Regions from separate parts of the Marinobacter sp. MMG032 genome, predicted to be linked through region 2. Evidence: predicted binding sites of a transcription regulator. Region 2 holds the regulator's gene; each other region holds the start of a gene.
The links. Region 2 encodes sigma-54, which starts transcription at its own class of promoters, with help from an activator protein. Its sites were predicted from a motif close to ANTGGCATNNANNTTGCTNT; they were not measured.
Positions count from the first base shown of each region.

Region 1: a site for sigma-54 is predicted at 2,217-2,236, ahead of glnA (glutamate--ammonia ligase). Genes of this name have one in related genera too.
Region 3: a site for sigma-54 is predicted at 2,314-2,333, ahead of ABNF92_RS09485 (ammonium transporter). Genes of this name have one in related genera too.

Region 1 covers NZ_CP157802.1:1,548,046-1,553,713, reverse strand. The annotation lists gene ABNF92_RS07135 (DUF4124 domain-containing protein) at 1-486, opposite strand, end outside; gene glnA (glutamate--ammonia ligase) at 660-2,063, opposite strand; gene typA (translational GTPase TypA) at 2,624-4,435, shown strand; gene pip (prolyl aminopeptidase) at 4,562-5,524, shown strand; gene dtd (D-aminoacyl-tRNA deacylase) at 5,617-5,668, shown strand, end outside.
Region 2 covers NZ_CP157802.1:3,683,044-3,688,711, forward strand. The annotation lists gene mgtE (magnesium transporter) at 1-816, opposite strand, end outside; gene ABNF92_RS16955 (HPr family phosphocarrier protein) at 826-1,095, opposite strand; gene rapZ (RNase adapter RapZ) at 1,103-1,987, opposite strand; gene ptsN (PTS IIA-like nitrogen regulatory protein PtsN) at 2,016-2,486, opposite strand; gene hpf (ribosome hibernation promoting factor) at 2,574-2,882, opposite strand; gene ABNF92_RS16975 (RNA polymerase factor sigma-54) at 2,983-4,503, opposite strand; gene lptB (LPS export ABC transporter ATP-binding protein) at 4,661-5,386, opposite strand; gene lptA (lipopolysaccharide transport periplasmic protein LptA) at 5,364-5,668, opposite strand, start outside.
Region 3 covers NZ_CP157802.1:2,031,782-2,037,449, reverse strand. The annotation lists gene ABNF92_RS09490 (lipocalin-like domain-containing protein) at 1-1,014, shown strand, start outside; gene ABNF92_RS09485 (ammonium transporter) at 1,026-2,234, opposite strand; gene ABNF92_RS09480 (flagellar motor protein MotB) at 2,458-3,375, opposite strand; gene pomA (flagellar motor protein PomA) at 3,378-4,148, opposite strand; gene ABNF92_RS09470 (YkvA family protein) at 4,218-4,637, opposite strand; gene ABNF92_RS09465 (TIGR03643 family protein) at 4,712-4,969, opposite strand; gene ABNF92_RS09460 (tRNA-uridine aminocarboxypropyltransferase) at 5,042-5,635, opposite strand; gene ABNF92_RS09455 (NAD(P)/FAD-dependent oxidoreductase) at 5,642-5,668, opposite strand, start outside.

The DNA of each region.
Region 1 (5,668 bases), 2.1 Mb from region 2:
CGGTGAGCCGGTTTTCACCTGAACTCCGTTTTCATCCACGATGTGGACGCGGGCTTCATGGGTTCCACGGAAGACGTTGTTGACGGTGATCGAGCCAGAAGTACTCTGCCCGACTGGCTGCCCGTCCAGCGTTACTTCGTATTTGTGACCAGGTTGGAGCCCGGGTGTGCTACGGACCTCGAACTGTACGTCGCCGCTGCCACTATGGAACGCCTGATTGTTGTCCGGATAGGCGAACGAGACGCTTTCGTAAGCTGCGCCTTCCCGCTGCACTTCTTCGCGCAGCTTTTCGGTTTCCTGAACAACTTCTGGCTTGGGCAATGTGATGGTCGTGACTGGTTTGACCTGGACCGCTTCAGAGCCCTCGCTCGGCTCGTCAGAGTAGGTGACGTTGCCGTAGGCATCGACATTTCGGTAAACCTCGGCAGAGACGGGAACCGCCAGCAAAAAGAAAAGGCCGGCAACCAATCCAGACTTTGGATTCATAAGCTCACCTGTTATTGGGTTTCCTCGATTATCGGCGGCGCCCGGAGTCTTTTCAACGCCTGCAGAGCCTGATGTTGGTTACATATCGTTAAGGGCTCCAGGCACTGTGCGGCTGCTCACAAAAAAGCCCCGCACGAAGGCGGGGCTTGTCTGCTTTCCTCTAAAGCGAGGTGTTAGCAGGAGTAGTACAGGTCGAACTCGATCGGGTGAGTGGTCATATTCAGTTTCTCGACTTCACCGCGCTTCAGATCAACGTAGCCTGCGATCATGTCTTCGGTGAATACGCCACCACGAGTCAGGAACTCGTGATCTGCTTCCAGGCAGTCCAGGGCTTCGGACAGAGTCTCGGCCACGGTCGGAATGCTCAGGGCTTCTTCTTTCGGCAGGTCGTACAGATCCTTGTCCATGGCATCGCCAGGGTGGATCTTGTTCTGGATACCGTCAAGGCCAGCCATCATCAGCGCTGCAAACGCCAGGTACGGGTTAGCAGACGGATCAGGGAAGCGAACTTCGATACGACGCGCTTTCGGGCTGTTCACATACGGGATACGGATAGAGGCTGAACGGTTACGGGCAGAGTAGGCCAGCATAACCGGAGCTTCAAAGCCCGGAACCAGACGCTTGTACGAGTTGGTGGAGCTGTTGGTGAAGGCGTTGATGGCCTTGGCGTGCTTGATCACACCGCCGATGTAGTACAGAGCGGTTTCGCTCAGGCCAGCGTAGCTGTCACCGGCAAACAGGTTCTTGCCGTCTTTGCTCAGGGACATGTGAACGTGCATGCCGGAACCGTTATCGCCGACAACCGGCTTGGGCATAAAAGTGGCGGTCTTGCCGTAGGCGTGGGCCACGTTGTGCACGCAGTACTTCAGGATCTGAACTTCGTCTGCTTTGCGGGTCAGAGTGTTGGCGCCAACGCCGATTTCACACTGGCCAGCGGTGCCCACTTCGTGGTGGTGCACTTCGATTTCCAGTCCCATGGACTCCATGGCCGCACACATGGCGCCACGCAGGTCGTGGAGGCTGTCAACCGGCGGAACCGGGAAGTAACCGCCTTTTACGCCCGGGCGGTGACCGATGTTGTTGCGATCGAAATCTTCGCCGGAAACCCAGGCGGCTTCTTCAGAGTGGATGTGGTACATCGCACCCTGCATGTCGACGTTCCATTTTACGGAGTCAAACACGAAGAACTCGGGCTCGGGGCCGAACAGGGCGCCGTCTGCGATGCCGGTAGACTTGAGGTATTCCTCTGCGCGACGGGCAACGGAGCGTGGGTCACGCTCGTAACCCTGCATAGTAGAAGGCTCTACGATGTTGCAGGTGATGTTTACGGTGGTCTCTTCGGTGAACGGATCGAGTACGGAAGTCTCGTCGTCCGGCATCAGGATCATGTCGGATTCGTTGATGCCTTTCCAGCCCGCGATGGAGGAGCCGTCAAACATCTTGCCGTCTGCGAAAAAGTCTTCATCTACTTCGGTGGCAGGCAGTGTAACGTGCTGCTCTTTACCGCGGCTGTCAGTGAAGCGCAGGTCAACCCATTTGACTTCGTGTTCTTTGATCAAATCAACTGTCTTGGACATTGTGCATGCTCCGTAAGTTATACCGCACAGGCGGCTGTATTCATGTTCGTGGCGCCGGATCGCCCGGGTTATCGGGTTCCGATCTGTTTCTCAGGTTTGCGCAGCTTAGCAAATGCCGTTGCGTCTTACCTGTAAATTTCGGCTGATTTCGATAAAGCAAGGCGCTTGCCAATTTTTAGGGCATGCTCCAGAACGGCGCAACTGCAAGGGTTTGGGGCATATTAGAAGGAAATGATGCGCCCTCCACCGAAAACCTGCACCCAAATGGTGCACCTTGTTGGTGCATTTATGAGGTGGTCGCCCCAATGAGGTGCGCGCCCGCTGTATGAAGAATAGGCGTTTTTCTTCATATTAACGACACAGACTTTTCGCTATACTGCGCGCCGCTTCATTTTTTACCCTGTCATTTTCAGGTCCATGATCGGAAAGCACCGTGCAGGGTGCCGGGCAGCCAGCTCCGGTGAATGAGTTCATTTTACGGATTTGAGACGGCATGTGCTGGGATTCCCCCTGCGAACGACCTTCTCAGGTCATTGAGTGCATGCCGCAGGAATATTTTTGTGATTGAGAAACTTCGTAATATCGCCATTATCGCCCACGTTGACCATGGTAAAACCACGCTCGTAGACCAGCTTTTGCGCCAGTCAGGCACTTTGGAGCGCAAAGAGCTCGATAGCGAGCGGGTCATGGATTCCAATGATCAGGAAAAAGAGCGGGGCATCACCATCCTGGCGAAAAACACCGCTCTGAAATGGAATGGCTACGACATCAATATTGTCGACACACCGGGCCACGCAGATTTCGGCGGTGAAGTTGAGCGGGTCATGAGCATGGTGGATTGCGTGCTGCTGGTTGTTGATTCCATCGACGGCCCCATGCCCCAGACCCGCTTCGTTACCCAGAAGGCGTTTGCCGCGGGGCTGCGTCCGATCGTTGTGGTTAACAAGATCGATCGTCCTGGCGCCCGTCCGGATTGGGTTGTGGATCAGGTATTCGACCTTTTTGACAACCTGGGCGCGACCGATGAGCAGTTGGACTTCCCGATTGTGTACGCCAGCGCCCTGAACGGCATTGCCGGGCTGGATCACGAAAAGCTGGATGACAACATGGATGCCGTGTTCCAGGCGATTGTTGACCATGTCCCGGCACCCAATGTCGACCCGGACGGCCCGTTCCAAATGCAGATTTCCCAGCTGGATTACAACAGCTTCCTCGGCGTGATCGGCATCGGCCGTATCATGCGCGGCAAGATCAAAACCAATTCGCCGGTAACCGCTATTGGCGCCAACGGCAAAAAGCGCAACGGCCGAATCCTAAAGATCATGGGGCATTCCGGTCTGCAGCGTGTCGAGGTAGACGAAGCCCAGGCTGGCGACATCGTCTGTGTCAGCGGTATGGATGAGCTGTTCATCTCCGACACCCTTTGTGACCAGGCCAACGTTGAAGCGCTGCCAGCACTGACGGTGGATGAGCCGACTGTATCCATGACCTTCCAGGTCAACGATTCGCCGTTTGCCGGCAAGGAAGGCAAGTACGTTACCAGCCGGAACATCAAGGAGCGTCTGGAAAAAGAACTGCTGCATAACGTTGCGCTGCGTGTTGAGGAAGGCGACTCTGCCGACAAGTTCAAGGTGTCCGGTCGTGGCGAATTGCACCTCTCAGTTCTGATCGAGAACATGCGACGCGAAAACTTTGAGTTGGCCGTTGGCCGCCCCGAAGTGGTTATCAAGGAAGTGGATGGCGAAAAGCAGGAGCCGTACGAGAACGTCATCGTGGATATCGAAGAGCAGCACCAGGGTGCTGTCATGGAGCAAATGGGGCTGCGCAAGGGCGACCTGACCAACATGGTGCCGGATGGCAAGGGCCGCATGCGTCTGGATTACACCATTCCCGCTCGCGGCCTGATTGGTTTCCGGAATACCTTCCTGACCATGACCTCAGGTACTGGCATCCTTACGTCCACGTTCAGCCACTATGGCCCGATCAAGGTTGGGGACGTTACCAGCCGCCAGAACGGCGTCATTGTGTCGATGGCTACGGGTACCGCGCTGACCTACTCGCTGGAAACCCTGCAGAGCCGCGGCAAGCTGTTCCTGGATCCGGGTCAGGAGATCTATGAAGGGCAACTGTGTGGTATTCATAGCCGGGACAATGACCTGGTGGTGAACCCCACCAAAGCCAAAAAGCTCGACAACATGCGTGCCTCCGGCAAGGATGAAGTCATCGGCCTGGTGCCCCCCATCAAGTTCACGCTTGAGCAGGCGTTGGAGTTTATTGACGACGATGAGCTGGTGGAAGTGACGCCGAAGTCCATCCGGCTGCGCAAGAAGCTTCTGACCGAGAACGAGCGTAAGCGCGCCAGCAAGAAGTAACGTCTTTAATGGGGTCAGATGAAAGTCTTCATCTGACCCCATTTCCTTTTGTACTCCCCTCTACGGAATGCCTCTTTCTTTTCGCTTAAGCTAAACTCCGGGTAAATCCTTTAAACGGAGCGCTTCATGCTCAGCCTGTACCCGGAAATCAAGCCCAACGCCCAGCACCGTATTGCCGTTGATCCACCTCATGAACTCTACGTTGAAGAAAGTGGAAACCCCGACGGGATGCCGGTTCTCGTTGTTCATGGTGGCCCGGGGGGTGGGTGCGAGGACTATCACCGGCGGTTTTTCGATGCCGAGCGGTTCCGGATTATTCTTATGGATCAGCGCGGTGCCGGCCGTTCCACGCCGCTAGCAGAGCTCGAGGGTAACAGCACCGACAAGCTGGTTGAGGATATGGAGGCGATACGCTCGTTCCTCGGTATCGATAAGTGGCTTCTGTTCGGCGGCAGTTGGGGGTCGACCCTTAGCCTTGTTTACGCCCAGTCACATCCGGAACGAGTGTCCGGGCTGGTTCTGCGTGGCATATTTCTCTGTCGTCCCCGCGATATTCAGTGGTTCTACCAGGAAGGGGCCAGCCGCGTGTTTCCGGACTACTGGTCTGACTTCGAGGCGCAAATTCCGGAAGTCGAGCGCGATAACATGGTGGCAGCCTATTACCGAAAATTGACCAGTACCAACGAGCTGGAGCAGATCCAGGCGGCTAAGGCATGGTCAATCTGGGAGGGTAGGTGTGCAACCCTGCATCCGAACCCCAGGGTAGTTGAGCATTTCGGCCATCCCCATGTAGCCATCGCGCTGGCCCGTATCGAATGCCACTATTTCATGAACGCCGCCTTTCTTGAGCCCGACCAGATCCTTCGCAATGCGCACCGTCTGGCGGACATTCCCGGGATTATCGTACACGGACGCTACGATATGGTTTGTCCTCTGGATAATGCCCAGGCGCTCAGTAAGGCCTGGCCCGAGGCAGAATTCCAGATCATTCGGGATGCGGGCCACTCTGCATCGGAGCCAGCTATTGTCGATGCACTCATTCGCGGTGTTGAGTCCGTTGTCGCGAAAACTGAAAAAAGTGCTGGCTGAATTGCGTTTTGAGGGTTGCGGCCGGTAATTGGCATGGATACACTCTTGCCCGATCTTAATTTTTGCCTGTTCAATCGTCCTCAAGGCAGTTGATGAAAGGATTGATCCAGCGAGTTTCGCAAGCCAGTGTTACCGTGGGCGGTG
Region 2 (5,668 bases):
CAGACCGGCCATGCTCATCAGGGAGTGGTCAGCATCCTCCCGGATAACGTCTACCACGTCGTCGATGGTGATGCGGCCCAGAAGCCGGCCTTCCTCGTTCACCACCGGCGCCGAGATCAGATCGTAGCGTTCAAACAATGTCGCTACCTTGGTGTCGGAGAGGCTTACGGGAATCGGCTCGATGTCGGTATCCATCACTTCCCGCACGGTGGAGGCGGGGTTGGATACCAGCATCTTGGTAATCGGCAGCATGCCAATGAAATCATCCCTCCGGCTCACCACGATCAGACTGTCGGTCATGGGGGGAAGGTTGCGGTGTCGGCGAAGGTAGCGGAGTACAACGTCAATACTGATGTCCGGACGCACCGTGATGGTGTCCGTATTCATCAAGCCGCCGGCGGTGTCCTCCGGGTAGGAGAGCACTTCCTCAACCCGTTGCCGGTCCTGTTCGTCCATGGTCTCCAGGACTTCCTGGATGACCGTATCCGGCAGCTGCTGCAGCAGGTCCGCCAGGTCGTCGGATTCGAAATCCTCGATGATGTCGGCCAGTTCCTGGGCGTTCAACTGGCTCAGGAAGTAACCCCGGATATCATCGCTGAGATACTGGAGAACCTCGCCCTCCAGCTCTTTGTCTACCAGGTTCCAGAGCAGGGCACGCTGGCGGGGCGGAGAGGATTCGAGCAGATGGGCAATATCACTGGGGCTCAGGCCACCGTTCAGGATGCGGGCAACCTGTTTCAGTGCGCCACTGTCCAGGGCCTCGCTCAGTGAGCGAAGGCGCTGGCGGGCCTGGCTTTTTTCCAGAATATCGGTCATGTGTCTATTTTACTCACCTTCGCCGAAATAATCGTTGATCAGTTCGGCCAGGGCTTCTATGGCCTGCTCTTCATCCGGACCATCGGCAATAAGCTCCACATCGGTCCCCTTGCTGGCGGCCAGCATCATCACCTGCATGATGTTTTTTGCGTCTACATCCCGGCCCTTGCCACTAATCCGCACACTGCTGTCGAATCTGGATGCCGTGTTAACGAGTTTGGCCGTGGCGCGCGCGTGCAAACCCAGCTTGTTGATAATGGTAATCGGGCGGCGAATCATGGTTCGATCAGATCTCTTCCCGGGTCTGAAGGTGTGGCAGTTCGGTATGGCGTACCTGCACATTGCTGTAACGCTGCCGGAAGTAGTCGCCCAATTGCTCGCAAACATACACTGAACGGTGCTGGCCGCCGGTACAGCCAATGGAAATCGTCATATAGCTGCGGTTGCTGTCTGCGAAAGAAGGCAGCCAGGTATCCAGGAAGGCCTTCAGGTCGTCGATCATCTTCCGGCTCGCCGGTTCTTTTTCCAGAAATTCTATAACCGGCTGATCCGTGCCCACGTACTTCCGCAGACTGGTATCCCAATAAGGGTTGGGCAAACAGCGAACATCGAAAACATAGTCGGAATCCAGCGGTACTCCGTGCTTGAAGCCAAACGACTGGAACAGCAGTGCCAGTTCCTGATCCTTCCGGCCCACGACTCGCTGCTTCACCATATCCCGAAGTTCGTACATCGACATACCGGTGGTGTTCACATACAGGTCGGAAAGCTTGGAAAGTGGTTCAAGCAGCTTCTTCTCGCTGGTAATGGCTTCCCTGAGGGAGGTCCTGTCGTCACTCAGCGGGTGCTTTCTGCGGGTAGCATGGAAACGCTGGAGAAGTGACTGCTCGTCGGCATCAAGGAAGATAATTTCAACGGTAACCCCGGTCTCCTGGAGGCGCCGGTAAATTTCCTCGAAATTGGCGAGCTCGCCGGAAAGGTTGCGCGCATCAATGCTGACCGCCATCTTGCCGAGCCGGCCGGGCTTGGTCTGGCTCGCTGCTTCCCGGGTGAGAGGAAAGAGCAAGCCAATGGGAAGATTGTCGATGCAGTAGAACCCGAGGTCCTCCAGCACATGAAGCGCGGTACTTTTACCCGAACCGGACCTGCCACTGACGATAATCAGCTTCATGACCAAATCACCTCCACTGCAATGAAAATCAGCCGCCTGAGGCGGTCATGCGCTGGTACAGCGTGCCGGCGTCCTCACATTGCCGGAGGCGATCACAGAACGACCGCTCATTGAACTTCTCTGCCAGTTGGCTGAGCAGCTCCAGGTGTTCGCTGGTTGCCTCTTTCGGGACGATCAGGGCAAAAATCAGATCCACCGGCTGATTGTCGATGGCATCGAATTCAACGCTTTCTTCGAGCGTCATCAGCACGCCCACCACGTGATCAAGGCCCTCCAGGCGACAGTGGGGAATGGCGATCCCCTGGCCAATGCCGGTACTGCCCAGGCGCTCACGGGAAATGAGGTTGTTGAAGAGCTGGGTCTCGCTGAGCGTGTTGTCCTGGTGGTTTATTTGCTCGGCAATAAACTCCAGGGCCCGTTTCTTGCTGGACGCAGGTACCCTGCAGAGGGTGAGCTCCGGAACAAGAATAGTGTCTATGGTCAGGGATGTGTCGCTCATGGATCGACTGCGTTTCCGTTAAAAAAAAGGCTGCGACACGTTGTTCATGTCGCAGCTCGATTAGATGACTTGCATGAAAACAGCCAGTTAGCGAGAGCCGTTTCCGTGCATCCGGTCTACATTCTTTTCCTTGTGCTTGAGGATCTGGCGGTCCAGTTTATCGATCAGGGCATCGATGGCTGCGTACATGTCCTCGTTTTCTGCCTTTGCGTGAATCTCACCACCAACCACGTGCAACGTGGCTTCCGCAATCTGGCGCACCTTTTCCACTTCCAGGGTCACCTGGCAGTTACTGATGTGGTCGAAGTGACGCTCGAGCTTTTCGAACTTCTCTGAAACGTAATCTTTCAGTGCGGGAGTCAGTTCTACGTGATGGCCTGAAATATTGAGTTGCATAGGCGTCTCCTGTTGTCATCGTGCCGGCTCCCGGGAGCCGGTCTGGGTGCTGGCGCAGTGTGCGCCGGCGAATAAGGTGTTGCGTCCCGCACCGGGGTATTCAGACCAGCCGCTTGCGCTCGTTGGACGGCGGAATGTGCATGGCCTCCCGGTACTTGGCAACGGTGCGTCGCGCAACCTTGATTCCCTGTTCCCCTAGCATGGCTGCAATTTTACTGTCGCTCAACGGCTTTTTGGGGGTTTCCGCAGCAATGAGCTTCTTGATCATCGCCCGGATGGCCGTGGAGGAGCATTCGCCACCCTCGTCAGTGCTGACGTGGCTGGAGAAGAAATATTTCAACTCGAAAATGCCCCTTGGGGTATGCATGTATTTCTGGGTGGTTACCCGTGAAATCGTCGATTCATGCATTTCTACCGCCTGGGCGATGTCTGAAAGAATCAGCGGCTTCATGGCTTCCTCGCCGTGATCCAGGAATCCCTGCTGGTGTTCGACAATACGGGTCGCCACTTTCAACAGGGTCTCATTGCGGCTCTGCAGGCTCTTGATAAACCACTTGGCCTCCTGCAACTGATCACGCAGGTAGGTGTTGTCGGCACTGCTGTCCGCACGCCTTATAAGTGAAGCATAGCTGGCATTCACCCGAATGCGCGGGGCAATTTCCGGATTCAGCTCAACACGCCAGCGGCCATTGTGCTTGCGAACGATAACGTCCGGAATAACGTAGTCGGGTTCGGCGCGATCAATCACGTCGCCCGGCCGCGGGTTAAGGCCGGTGATCAATGCCAGGACTTCCCGCAACTGATCTTCTTTCAGACGGCTGCGCCGCAGCAACTGGGCGTAGTCACGGTTGCCCAGCAGATTGATGTAGTGGGTAATCACCAGTCGCGCCTGGGCCAGCCAGGGCGTCTCGGGTGGTAGCTGGTTGAGCTGGATCAGCAGGCATTCCTGCAGATCCCGGGCAAACACCCCTGGCGGATCAAAGTGCTGGAGGCGGTGCAAGACGGCTTCCACTTCATCCAGTTCCAGAGGGTCTTCCTCGTTCTCATCCAGCAGTCCGGCGTGGATTTCTTCCAGGGGGCTGGTGAGATAGCCGCGCTCATCCACAGCGTCCATCAGGGCATGGGCAATGGCCTGGTCCCGTTCACTCAGCGGGGTCAGATTGAGCTGCCATTCCAGGTGATCCTGAAGTGTTTCGGTGGGCGAGTTGCGGGTCTCGAAATCGTGATCGTTCTCGTCGTCGTTGCGGGCGGCCGGCGCGGGCGCGGACTGGTAGATGTCGTCCCAGGCGGTGTCTACTGGCAGGTCATCCGGAATGTTGTCCGGAATGTCGTTCTCGGAGGACCAGTCCGGACCGTTCTCTGATTCGTCCCAGTCGCTCGAAGGTTCCGGCGCGGACTCGGCCGCGGATTCTTTATCGTTAGTCTCGCGCTCGTCGTTCTCGGCGGTTGCGTCAGCCTGATCATCGTCCTCGGATGTCTCCAGCATGGGGTTGGATTCCAGTGCCTGCTGGATTTCCTGTTGGAGGTCGAGGGTGGAGAGCTGGAGAAGCCGGATCGCCTGTTGCAGCTGGGGCGTCATGGTCAGGCTCTGACCCAGCTTTAACTGTAAGGAGGCTTTCATAACCATGGTTCAGGATCCGTCACTCATCAGCGCTTTGTGTCATAAGTCGTGAAAAATTCTATATATGCCGGTTACTTGCCGTCGTTTTATTTTACCCTAGCAAGTTCTTTGCCGAGTTTACTTGCTACAGGTCATCAAAACAATGAGCCTTTCGGTGTCACAGCCTGAATTCATCGCCCAGGTAGACTTCCTTGACTTGCTGGTTGGCCAAAATCGCATCGGCATTGCCGGAGGCGATGATGTGGCCTCCGGAGACAATGTAGGCGTTCTCGCAGATGTCCAGGGTCTCTCGCACGTTATGATCGGTAATCAGAACGCCAATACCCTTGTCACGCAGATGCCGGATGATGTGCTTGATGTCGCTTACGGATATCGGGTCGACACCGGCGAAGGGTTCATCCAGAAGTATGAAGGCCGGTTCCATGGCCAGCGCCCGGGCAATTTCCACCCGTCGCCGTTCCCCTCCCGACAGGGCCATGCCAACGCTGTCCCGGATATGGGTTATGTGGAATTCTTCCAGCAACTCCTCGAGCTTTTTCTCTCGATCCGCTTTGCCCAGCCCCCGACGGGTTTCGAGGATCGCCATGATGTTGTCGCGTACCGACAACTTGCGGAACACCGAGGCTTCCTGGGGCAGGTAACCGATGCCTTGCTGGGCGCGTCCGTGCATCGGCAGTGGCGTAATATCCCGGCTGTCGATGGTGATACGGCCACGATCGGCAGGGACCAGCCCGACGATCATGTAGAAGCAGGTGGTTTTCCCGGCGCCGTTGGGGCCAAGCAGTCCCACTATCTCCCCACTGCGAATTTCCAGGGAAACGTCGATCACCACTTTTTTCTGCTTGTAACTCTTTGCCAGGTTACTGGCTCTCAGAACTGCCATCGGTTTCCTGTCTGTCAGTGCGTCTGTCGGCGCTGCGTGGCTGAATCACCATCTCTACCCGGCCGCTGCCTTCGCCCGTGTCGGCGCCGCCTTCAGCGGTCACTACCCGGCCGGCGGTATCATAATGAATGACGTCGCCGCGGAACAGGTTGCCATTCTGCTCGATGACTGCTTCGCGTTCAAAGGTCAGCCGACTGTCGGTGGCTGACCAGGTAATGTTCAGGGCGCGTGCGTCGGTTTCTCCTTCGCCCTCTCGCGCCGGCTGCCGATATCTGGCCGGGG
Region 3 (5,668 bases), 1.7 Mb from region 2:
GGGTTCGCCGGACTGGCGGGTGTCGCAGAAAACGACGCCGAAGTGCCCTTCCTTCAGCCCGGGCCGGGCGACCGCCTGATATTTCCCGATGATTTCGGCCCGCACCCGCAACACCGGATCGAATGGTGGTATCTGACCGCCAATTTGAGGACTGAAGAAGGTGAGCCGTTGGGCCTGCAATGGACCCAGTTCCGCCAGGCAATTACGCCCAGGCCGGCAGATGCTGAACCTCCGGAGGCAGCCGACTGGCCCCTGGAAGCGGCCTGGATGGCCCATGCCGCGGTGAGCTTTGATACCCGGCACTACTTTGCAGAGAAGTTGGCCCGGGGTGATGTCGGCCATGCCGGCGCACAGGCGCAGCCACTGGTCGTCTGGCTGGACGACTGGCAGCTTGAGGCAACATCCGAAAGCGAGTCATTGCTCTTGCAGGTGGCGGCGGATGGCTGGTCCTACGATTTGTCCCTCTCGATCAATGGCAAGCCTGTTGCGCACGGTGATAACGGCTTCAGTGCCAAATCCGCTGATGGTGAGGGTTCGATGTATTTCAGTCTGGTGGACCTGCACATCGAGGGTACGGTCACGCTGGGTAATGAGACACTTGAGGTTGCGGGCAAGGGCTGGTTCGACCGGGAGTGGAGCAGTCAGTTTCTCAAATCTGGCCAGCAGGGCTGGGACTGGTTTGCGCTGCACCTGGAGTCGGGTGACAAATTGATGGCTTTCCAGCTTCGGGAAGAAGGCGGAGGTTTTCGTTCCGGAACCTGGATTCCGGAGGATGGCGAGCCCGTAGCGCTTCAGCCCAGTCAGCTTCGCATTCGCCCGGAGGAACCAGACGCCCGGGGCTTTCCCCGCCTTTGGCGTCTGGAGGTTCCGGATTATGGGGTGAGCCTTGAAATTTCGGCTCCCCCTGGAAACTACCTGAATGACGGGCTTTACCCTTATTGGGAAAGCCCTGTCACCGTCGCCGGCAGCCACTCTGGCGAGGGCTACATGGAATTGACCGGCTACGGCGACTGAACACTCAGTGCTTATTCGACCGCGGTTGCCCCGATCCGGTGGATGCTCAGGTCCGCCCCGTTGAACTCTTCTTCTTCGGTCAGACGCAGTCCGGAAATGGCGTTGATAACCCCATAGACAATCAGACCGCCCACAAAGGCCACCACCACGCCGGCCACCGAGCCGATGATCTGGGACATCAGGCTGACGCCGCCGAGACCACCAAGCGCCTCCTGGCCAAAGATGCCGCAGGCAATCGCGCCCCAGACACCACAGACACCGTGCAGGGGCCAGACACCCAGGACATCGTCCAGGCGCTCTATCTTGGCCTGGGCCCACTCGAACAGATACACGAAGATAGCGCCGGCGACACCGCCCGTTACCAGGGCGCCTACAGGATGCATCAGGTCTGAGCCGGCACACACGGCCACCAGCCCGGCCAGTGGGCCGTTGTGGATAAAGCCCGGGTCCTTGCGGCCCAGCAGCATGGACACCAGGATGCCGCCTACCATCGCCATAAGGCTGTTTACGGCGACCAGGCCGCTGATGCCGTCCAGGGTCTGGGCGGACATGACGTTGAAGCCAAACCAGCCGACGGTCAGGATCCAGGCGCCCAGGGCCAGGAAGGGAATGTTGGAGGGGGCAAAAGCCACCACCTTGCCATTACGGTAGCGACCATTTCGTGCACCGAGGACCAGAACGGCCGCCAGGGCGATCCAGCCGCCCACTGCATGCACTACAACGGAGCCGGCGAAGTCGTGAAAGGACGCACCAAACTGGTTCTCCAGCCAGCCCTGGAAGCCATAGTTGCCGTTCCAGATCAGCCCCTCAAAGAAGGGGTAGATAAAGGCGACAATCAGGCCAGAGGCAATCAGCATCGGATAGAACTTTGCCCGTTCAGCGATACCACCGGAGACAATCGCGGGAATGGCTGCGGCGAAGGTCATCAGGAAGAAAAACTTCACCAGATCATAGCCGTTGGCCGCGGTCAGCTCGGCGGCACCGCTCATGAAATGGCTGCCGTAGGCAATGTAGTAGCCGATGAAGAAATACGCCACGGCAGAGATGCCAAAGTCGGTCATGATCTTCACCAGGGCGTTGACCTGGTTCTTGTGGCGAACGGTGCCTACTTCCAGAAAAGCAAAGCCGGCATGCATGGCCAGCACCATAATGGCGCCGATGAGGATGAACAGCGTGTTGGCGCTTTCAGTCAGGGTGTGTACTGCACTCGTGATGTCCACGGGTTTTCGCTCCTGATGTTGTGTGTCCGGCCTCTAGCGGGCCGCTTTACGTTGAGTTGTGCATTGATGAGGTGCAGCTAAAGCAAGAGCTGTTCCAAAATAATGCATTTCAAGCGCGGAAGGGCAGTTGGGTGGTTCTGGAAAGATGTGAGAGACGTGTTTTAGAGCCAAAGTGCACTAGCATTGTGCGTTTTGGTGTCGGGCGCACCAAAATAGAGTGCGCTTACCAGCTGATTTCGTTTGATGTCGAGCTGTCGGATTCGATCCCGAGTGCCGACTGGTCATCGTCCGATTCGGACTGGATCAGTTCCCGGAGGCGAACCTCCTGTTCCTGCATCGGGCCGGAGAGATCAATGATGATTTCCACGCGCCGGTTCTTGGCCCGGTTTTCTGCTGAGCTATTCGGAACTCTGGGTTCGGTATCCGCCAGTCCGGTGACGGAAAGTCGCGTGGGTTCAACCTGGTCCCGGGCGACCAGCACGTTGGCCACCGCGGCGGCCCGGGCAGCCGACAGATCCCAGTTGCTGTAGAAGCGGTCGGTACGGATAGGCACGTTGTCGGTGTGGCCCTCAATGGTCAGGTCGCCGGGGATGCCCTCAATAACCTCGGCCATGTCCAGCAACAGGCCCTCAAATTCCCAGGTCAGCTGAGCCGAACCTGAGGGAAACGAACCTTTTTCTTCCACCCGGATCACGATCCGCCGCTGATCCTCGCTTACATTGATGCGCCCATCGGCGATCGCCGGCTCCAGCACCTTGAGGATTTCGTCCATGGTTTCCTGCAACTGCTCTTCCATGGCAGCCTCCACGGCCATGTCGGTCGGGCTTTTCAGGGTCTGCAGCTCGGGGGCTTCCTCTGTGGTGGTCTGTTTGACCTCGTTGACCACGGTGGGCTCGGGCGGTGCGGGAGAAAACTTGTCGAAAATGGGGCTGGTACCCTTGGGTATTTCCAGGGCCGGCACATCCCGCTGCACGCCGAAGGCTTTGGAGAGTTCACCGGCGATCTGCTTGAACTTCTGGGCATCAATCTCCGAGAAAGACAGTAGCAACACGAAGAAGCACATCAGCAGGGACATGAGATCGGCGAAGGTAACTACCCACGCCGGAATCCCCGGTTTTTCCTCTTCAGGCAATTCATCCATGGTCAGGCGCCTTCAGCTGCAGCCGCTTTCTCGCGTTCCTTGGGGGGCAGGTAGCTCGACAGCATCTGCTCGATGATCCGGGGATTGGTGCCTTCCTGAATGGCCACCAGGGCATCAATGTACAGCGACTGCATACGCGCTTCCTCGGTCATCCGCAGGGAGAGCTTGTCGGCAATCGGAGTAGCGATCATGGTGGCAATCATGGCGCCATACAGTGTGGTCAGCAGTGCGACCGCCATGGCCGGGCCGATGGACTTCGGGTCTTCCATGTTCGACAGCATCTGAACCAGACCAATCAGCGTGCCGATCATGCCCATGGCCGGCGCCACATCGGCCATGGCCGTGAATACCTTGGCGCCAGATCGGTTGTGGTCGAGGGTCATCAGGCGCTCCTTGTTCAAGAGCTCCTTGATGGTCTTGCCGTCCTGACCGTCCACCAGCATCTGTATACCCTGGGCCAGGAACGGGCTGCTGATCTCTCTATCCTCCAGCCCAAGAACGCCCTCTTTGCGGGCCACGTTGGCGATATCCACCAACTCTTCAATGCTGGCCTGGGTTTCCGGCAGCTTGAACTTGAAGGCCCGGGCGGCCGCTTTGAAGGCGCCAAGAAACTGGGCGACGCTGAACTTGGCCAACACCACGAACATGGTGCCACCCACGACAATCAGCAATGAGGCAGGGTTGATAAATACAGAAGGTGAAACACCAAGAATAACGGCGGATGCAATCAGCAGAATAGCGCCGGCAAGACCGATGAGAGTGGCTAAATCCACGACAACTCCAGATTTGATTCAGGTGTTCCTACAGCAGGGGCGGGAGAATACCGTCAGTTCAGAAATTAATCAATTCGCACTGACCCGGTTTTCAGATTCTTCCTGATGTTCCTTCCACGCAGCGTAGCGGAGCAGATCGGATTCTACCAGTTTCAGACACAGGGCCACGACGCCGGCATCGTCGATAAATCCGAAGCCGAACAGAAGGTCGGGAATGACATCCAGCGGATTCAGCACGTACAGGAGTGCCCCTGCCACTGCCGCGATTGTCTTCCAGGGTACGCTCCGGTAATTGCCGTACCAGTAGTCGCGGATCATGGAAAACATCAGCTTGATGTCGCCGCTGAAGCGTGCCAGCTTGCCGCTACCCTTCACCTTTTCTTCAATCGCGCGTTGTCTTTCAAGCAGAGTCTCAAGGTCGGACCGGTGTACCTTGCTGGCCTCGGCATCGAGTTGTTCCCGGGCATCTTTCTGGTTGAACACTGCCATTGCGTAGGTTCCTTGCTTGTTACCTGAGTGTTCATGATCGCGCAGCCATGCCTGCAATGCCAATGGTGCGATGCTTACCGATGCTTGTACTGGGTCGGGCAATAGCCCCGACTCACCCCTTCGGGCCGCAACTGGCGGTGTTTGGTGCTGCGTCCGGTTACCCGCTTGCGCCAGAGCCGGAAGCTTGAAGGCTTGAGCTCACGTCGCATCAGGCGGATGACGTCTTTCTCCTGAAGGCCATAGAGGGCTTCGATGGCCTCGAAGGGGGTGCGATCTTCCCAGGCCATCTCGATAATGCGGGAGAGGTCTGCAGAGTCGAATTGCGCGGACATGGGGTGCTCTCGGTTTTGTTCAGGTTTCCGGAGATTACGTCCGCATCGGCCGCTCGTCTCACCCGCATCGGTTTATTGATAATGCTTGTGCAGCCGGGCCGGGATCTGGGCGAGCTGTTTGTCCACCAGTGAGCGCACGGCTCTGGAAATGGGCCGGGTATCCAGGCCCGGCTCGACCACGTTCAGCAGATAGGCAACCGCCTCTGCTGTGGCCAGGTGTTGCTTGCCCGGGGCCTTTCGGATGGCGTAGGCAGACGCCGGAGGTTCCGCCAAATGGAAGCGGGGCAGCGCCGCCAGGGCAGGATTCTGATGCAGGATCTTTGCGGCCTTACGCCAGGTTCCGTCCAGAATGATCCAGTGATGGATGTCATGGAGGTTTGCGCATTCGAGGGTGTCGCTGCCGGGACCGGGGAACAGCAGTGCGGAATGTCCGGCTTCTGTGTGTGGATTGAAGCCGGCCTGGTCAAAATCGTCTGGCGTCTCGCCCTGGAACACGTCGACTCTGGCGAGGCATTGGGCCAGTATGCGCACCGTACCCTTGGGGTGACCAACCTCGGTTGGGTGTTGAAGGACCGAAACCCGGGTGCGGTTCGGCACCGGGGCACAGGCTTCACAGACACAGATATTCAGGTGCATGCCGCAATCGGCACAGATCGGCCTGGGCAACGCCTGTTACCCCACAAAAATACGTTTTGCCAA